2 linked regions of the Pelodictyon luteolum DSM 273 genome follow. The protein of the gene in region 2 interacts with the protein of the main gene of each other region in a pairwise test. Links are inferred from orthologs where the notes say so. Each region holds a gene or a part of one and is shown on either strand. Other genes may lie near its edges.

Region 1 (3,200 bases), 1.7 Mb from region 2 along the record:
TTTGATTTGAGCAGATGTACTTTCATGAAAAACTGGACTTCGTTGTGTGTGTTACTTGTTGATCAGGCCTTCTCCGCTGCCACGGAATATACGATAATGCTTGAGTTCCTGATCGCTTTCAAATCCGTATCCGTTGATTGATTGACCGGGCCTTTTGATGGTGACGAACCGCTCAGAGCGGATCATGCGGTCGCTGCCTGAGCGCCGGGCGTACTCTGTTCTGATGACGGTACTGTCTTTGGAGGATATCACCACGTTGCCCATTCCCTCGATGTCCTGATTCTCATAGACGATGGCGCGGTCTGCCGAGATGTGGGTGGTGGTGTTGCCGTCTGCATCGAAAAAGTTGACAGCCACGCCCTCATCAAGATGCTGCTCGCTGCCGCCCTCAATCCTGTACTCGGCGGCATGGCCGGCCGTGATCAGTGATTTCCTGATGCCCTCTTCGGTGACTGTGAACCGGAAGCTCCAGCTTTCCTGAACGGGGCTGTTGTTTTTGACGACGGGGGCATCCGGCCGGGGCTCATTGCCTTTCGGCGCAGTGCAGCCGGCAGAGAAGAAGAGGATGAAGGCAGTAATAAGGATGGTATGGGCACCCCGTTGTGCGGTGGCGGTATGCTGTCGAGGGATGCCCATGAAGCTGACTGGTGGTGAACGGAACGGTTACTTGATGTTGAGCTGGTTCATGACCTTGAAGGTGAGGTCGCTGTCCGCCGATCCGTACACCATGGCCTGCTTGTCTAGGACGAGCGAGTAGCCTTCACGGTCGGCAACGGTCTTGACCGCTGTAAGGAGCTTCTGGCGGATGGGGGTGATGAGCGCCTGCTGCTTGAGGTCAAGCACGCCGCCCTGGCCGAACTTGTCCTGTTTGTATTTCTGCATGCCCTGGGCTTTCAGGTTCAGGTCCTTCTCTTTAAGGTCGCGGGCCTGCTTGGTCATTGATGCGCGTGCGGTGCCGTATGCCTCAGCCGATTTCTGCAGTTCGGCCTGCTGGCGCTGGAGCTCCTTTTCAAAGGGAGCGGCAGTGGCTTTCAGGGTTGTTTCGGCCTGTTTGGCTTCCGGCATCTGCTGGAGGATCCTCGGAAAATCGACGACTCCGACCTTGCCGGCAACCGGAGCGGCCTGCAGGGAGGGGACGGTGACGATGATGCTGAATACGGCGGCCAGGGCGGTGCGGCGGCACAGGCTCATAAGGTCTCGGGTGCGGTTCATCTTGGTCGTGTTTGATTTTGAAGTGATTCCTTGCGGTTCCATGGTCGTTCCATGGAACGAAATACATGTTCAAAGGTAATAATTCCGCGATTAAAAACTATAGCGCTCCCTGTCGGGCGGCGGGAATTCTTTTCATGCCTCCACCCCCGGCGATAGGGATACTTTCACTCCTTTCGTGAAGGCGGCAGCATCGTCCCGAATTCCGCCAGCACATCATCAATCTTCATGACCGGTTTGGCCCGGCCTTCCTGGATGAGCATGTTCGTGCCCTCTGAATGGGCGCTGAAGATTGAGCCGGGAACGGCGAACACCTCCCTGTTCTGTTCAAGGGCGCTTGATGCGGTGATGAGCGAGCCTCCCTTGAGGGCGGACTCGATGACGATGGTGCCGCTGGTGATTCCGGATATGATGCGGTTGCGTTTGGGGAACTTCCCTGCACTGAGTTCCGAGCCTATCCACTCTTCCGAGATGAGAGCCCCCCGTTCCACGATCTTCGGCCAGAGCCGCCCTTTTGGGTCGGTGTATACGGTGTCGACTCCGCTGGCGAGCACGGCCACGGTTGTGCCTCCGGCCTTGAGTGCTGCTTCATGGGCGGCCATGTCGATGCCGTAGGCCAGGCCGCTGTAGATGGTGATGCCGCATGCCGCAAGTCCTCCGGAAAACAGAGCGGCGCAGGCTTTGCCGTAGGTCGAAGAGTGCCGTGTGCCGACAACGGCGAGCCCCGGTTGCGGCTGAGGGGGCAGGGTGCCACGGATGAACAGGCATGCCGGCGGGTCGTAGATTTCGCGGAGCAGGGGAGGGTAGTCCGGGTCGAGGATCGTCATCATCCTGCCGCCGAGGCGGTGGAGCTGTTCGAGCTGACGGCGGGCTTCGTCGAGCGACTGCTGAAGCCCCATCGGGCGGTGGAAAAAGGAGTGGATTTCACCCGAGAGCTGTCCGCCGATGCCGGGGATGAGGGCGAGCCGGTCCCGGCTGAGACCGGCAATTTCCGCTGGTTCAGTGACGCTGGCCAGGAGTGCCTTCATCTTTGCCGGACCGATGCCTGCAATCCGGGTGAGGGCGAGCAGGAGGGTTCGGGGGTCAAGCCGCCCGGGCTCCTTCAGAAGTCCCTCTTCATGAGGATGTTGGCAAAGCCTCGGAGGTAGTCCCTGCCCTCGGCGTTCGGGAGGTTCTCGAGTGCCTGAAGCGCCTCTTCGGTATCGCTGTTGATGAGGGCGGCAGTCTCCTTGAGCACCCCGCAGCGTTCGAAGACGGCCCTGACATCGGGAACGCGTTCCTTGCCGATTCCCTTGTTCATATAGATGGAGCGGAGAAGTTCGTTGTCCGCACCGCTCGTGAGCTCGAGCGAGCGGAGCAGGAGGTAGGTTTTCTTGCCGTTGATGACGTCTCCTCCGGCCATCTTGCCAGACTTGCCGTCTTCGGCCATGATGTCGAGGTAGTCGTCCTGGATCTGGAAGGCGCGGCCGATCTTCTCTCCGAAAAGAACGAGGCTCTGGAGCTGCTCCCGGGTTGCATCGGCCGATACGCCGCCGGCTTCGAGTGCCGCGGAGATGAGCCGTCCTGTTTTTTTGGAGATCATGTCGAGGTAGTCGGCGATGGTGGCGTCCTGCTTCTCCTCAAGCTCCATGTCAAGCGCCTGGCCTTCGCAGATGGTGATGTTGGCATGGTTGAGGATGTGGATGAGCTCGCAGTGGCGGTGGCTCTCGGCCTCGAGCGCAAGCTCGTAGGCGTAGGCGATCATCATGTCGCCGGAGAGGATTGCGACATTCGCGTTCCACTCCCGGTGCACGGTCGGTCGGTTGTGGCGGAGTTCAGCCTCGTCCATGATGTCATCATGCATGAGGGTGAAGTTGTGCAGCACTTCGACGGCGAGCGCAACCTTCAGGGCATTTTCAGAGTTGCCGCTGACGGCTTCGGAGGCGAGCAGGGTGAGGAATGGGCGGATGCGCTTGCCCTTGCCCTCAAGGATGTATCGGGCCGGAGCATAG
Region 2 (3,173 bases):
GGTCGTTGAGGTACTCCGCATGCTCGCGGATCCGCCCCTCCCGGGCATAGCCCTCACACTCTTCGCGGTACTCGAGCAGGATACTCTCCACTGCCCGCCAATCCTCCTCGCGCACCAGTTTGTTGCGCACCACCGATACTTTCGGCAGGCCTTTCAGGTAGGTGGCATAATGACGTCGCATTTCAAGCGTCCCGTATTTCTCACCCTTGAACTCCACCGAGAGCTGCAGGTGCTCGATGGCTGCCTTGATGCGCAGTCTGAAGTCGGGTGGAGGCGGCGGGGTGCCGGTTTTCAGGAGATGCTTCGTCCCGGAAAAGATGAACGGGTTGCCGATCGAGCCCCGCCCGATCATCACCCCGTCGGCGCCGGTTTCCAGGAACATCCTCAGTGCGTCTTCGGGACTCCAGACGTCACCGTTGGCGATAAGGGGAATGCGGGCATGCCGTTTGGCCTCCGCAATCCACCCCCAGTCAGCTTTGCCTTTGTACATGTCGCTCCGGGTCCGTCCGTGCAGGGCGAGGGCCTGAATGCCGGCGTCCTCGAGGCGCCGGAGCACATCGAGAATGTTGATCGATTCGTGGTCCCAGCCGATCCGGGTCTTGGCCGTCACCGGCAGCCGGACGGCTTTCACCACGGCCTCGGCAATGGCAGCCATCTTTTCCGGCTCTTTCAGCAGCGCAGCCCCGGCGCCCTTCCCGGCAACCTTCTTCGTCGGGCATCCGAAATTGATGTCAAGGTAATCCGGCTGGAACTCTTCGGCAATCACCGCAGCCTCCACCATCGACTCCACCGTGCTGCCGAAAATCTGCACAGCCAGGGGCCGCTCAACCGGATCCGCCTTCAGTTTCCGGACGGTCTTTTCAATGCCCCGCCTGAGCGCCTCGGCACTGACAAACTCCGTATAGACGATGTCCGCCCCGTGGCGCTTGCAGAGCTGCCGGAACGCGCGGTCGGTCACATCCTCCATGGGGGCGAGGATGACGGGGCGGTCGATGTCGAGCTTTCCGATTTTCATGCCGTCAGGGCTGCAGGGCCTCCGGGTTGCCGGTCATGACATCCTTCACCTGGCTGTGCACCTTCTTGAAAAGCTCGGGGTCTTCGCGCAGCGCCTTCTTCACGGCTTCGCGTCCCTGACCGAGTTTGTCCGGGCCGTAGCTGAACCATGAACCAGCCTTCTTGACCACACCGAACTCCACGGCAAGATCGATCAACTCGCCCATGAGGGAGATGCCCTCCCCGTAAAGGATATCGAACTCGGCAATCCTGAAAGGAGGCGCAACCTTGTTCTTGACCACTTTAACCTTCGTGCGGTTGCCGATGATTTCGTCGCCGTCTTTCAGCTGGGCAATCTTGCGGATATCGAGCCGGATAGAGGAATAAAACTTGAGCGCCTTGCCGCCGGTGGTTGTTTCCGGGCTTCCGTACATGACGCCAATCTTGTCGCGCAGCTGGTTGATGAAGATGCAGACGCTGCTCGACTTGGAGATGGCGCCGGTAAGTTTGCGCAGCGCCTGGCTCATGAGCCGGGCCTGCAGACCGACCACGCTGTCTCCCATCTCTCCCTCAAGCTCCGCCTGAGGCACAAGGGCTGCAACGGAATCGACAACGACCACGTCGACCGCGCCGCTGCGCACGAGTGTTTCAACAATGGAGAGCGCCTGCTCGCCGGACTCCGGCTGGCTGATCAGCATGGCATTGATGTCAACCCCGAGCTTGCGGGCATAGCTGGGGTCGAAAGCGTGCTCAGCATCAACAAGAGCGGCGATGCCGCCGGCCTTCTGGGCTTCGGCGATGACATGAAGCGCAAGGGTGGTTTTGCCGGACGATTCGGGGCCGTATATCTCCGTCACCCTGCCGCGCGGAAGGCCTCCGACGCCAAGAGCGAAATCGAGGGTCATCGATCCGGTTGAAATCGACTGGACCTGCATCACTGCCGAATCGTCCCCGAGGCGCATGATGGCACCTTTGCCGAACTGCTTTTCAAGGGCTTCGACAGCGAGGTTCAGCTGTTTGAGTTTTGCCGGATCAACGCCTGGGGCGGTCTCTGCGGGTCTGGGTGTAGCCATGGTGCATTTAGGGGTATGGTGAACGAAAAAAACCGGCCCTTCAGGTTACTGCGCTTAAGAGAGTCTCTTCAAGCGGCCGGTAGCTGACCTGAAGTTCCTCCGTTGATTTCATGTTGCTGTATGAAGCCCTCCGCCCGGCAAGGCGGATGCTCTCAATGCTGATGAACGACGGGCGGCCTGAGATCCAGGAATAGAGTTCGCCGCCGATGCCTGCCAAGGAGCCGATGGGACCCGGTAGGGCGATGGTGGGGCGCGTGCGGCTGCCGGGAAGCTCAGCGATGCGCAGGTAAAGCTCCTTGAAAGTCATATTGTGGCCCACCACCAGATAACGTTCACCGCTGCGGCCGAGGCGCCATCCGGCAATGAGGGCGTCGACGACGTCAGAAACATCGACAAAACCGGTACCGCCCGTCGGATGCACCGGGATGCGTCCCTGATAGATGAGGCGCAGGACATCGTTCGATGAGCTCTTCGACGCAGGATTCGAGGGGTCCCGGCCGATGACAACCCCCGGGCTCACCATGACGGCCTCAAGCCCCTCGGCGGCTCCGCGCAAGACCTCGAGTTCGGCAAGATGCTTCGACTCCATGTACCCGTTCCGGCGCTGCCAGTCCTGGAAAGAAGCCGATTCACCGACCGGCGAACCATCCTCGGTGGCGCCGGCCGCGGCCATCGAGCTGGTGACGACCAGACGCCGGACCCCGGCGTTGAGGCATGCGTTCACCACGTTTCGGGTGCCGAGGACATTGACGTCGTAGAGCTCGCCAGTGTGGCGCTTCGTATAGGAAATCAGCCCCGCAGAGTGGAACACGGTGTCGATGCCCCGGAATGCCAGATCAAGCGCAGGCTGGTTCAGGATGTCCGCCCGCACGACCTCCACGGGAAGGGTGCCCGAAAAGGAGCAGTCCGAGCCCTCACGGGCAACGATCCGCACCCCCTCACCGCCGCCGGCACCCCTCATGAGCGAAAGCAGCAGCTGCGAACCTATGTAACCGGTCGCGCCGGTAATGGCAATGGATGCAGTGGACATGAATCGGCTATAAGGTAGTTCGGCCCCTCCGGAAGGGCGCACGCTCCGCCAGTGAGCGCCTCTGTTTTTAAACATAA

Evidence for each region.
Region 1: the proteins of recA (region 2) and dprA interact in binary tests that used the Bacillus subtilis proteins (3 or more experiments, as listed by UniProt). The link is inferred for Pelodictyon luteolum DSM 273 from one-to-one orthologs.

Annotation. Positions count from the first base shown.
Region 1 is NC_007512.1:1,976,173-1,979,372, reverse strand. Bases 320-3,198 are described here. They hold dprA (DNA-processing protein DprA), read right to left. Parts: upstream 2,262-3,198; coding sequence 1,377-2,261; downstream 320-1,376. Other genes in these bases: PLUT_RS09120 (polyprenyl synthetase family protein), read right to left, coding at 2,312-3,198; PLUT_RS09130 (OmpH family outer membrane protein), read right to left, coding at 664-1,212; lptC (LPS export ABC transporter periplasmic protein LptC), read right to left, coding at 320-636. Also shown: panD (aspartate 1-decarboxylase), read right to left, coding at 1-26; more of lptC, read right to left, coding at 52-319; more of PLUT_RS09120, read right to left, coding at 3,199-3,200. UniProt on the Bacillus subtilis protein: Protein that helps load RecA onto ssDNA during transformation. Binds cooperatively to circular ssDNA, is able to bridge different segments of DNA. Favors the loading of RecA onto SsbA- or SsbB-coated ssDNA and formation of RecA-DNA filaments.
Region 2 is NC_007512.1:279,631-282,803, reverse strand. The notes cover bases 44-2,895. They hold recA (recombinase RecA), read right to left. Parts: upstream 2,067-2,895; coding sequence 1,020-2,066; downstream 44-1,019. Other genes in these bases: PLUT_RS01425 (NAD-dependent epimerase/dehydratase family protein), read right to left, coding at 2,107-2,895; dusB (tRNA dihydrouridine synthase DusB), read right to left, coding at 44-1,015. In the rest of the region: more of dusB, read right to left, coding at 1-43; more of PLUT_RS01425, read right to left, coding at 2,896-3,096. UniProt on the Bacillus subtilis protein: Multifunctional protein involved in homologous recombination, DNA repair and competence.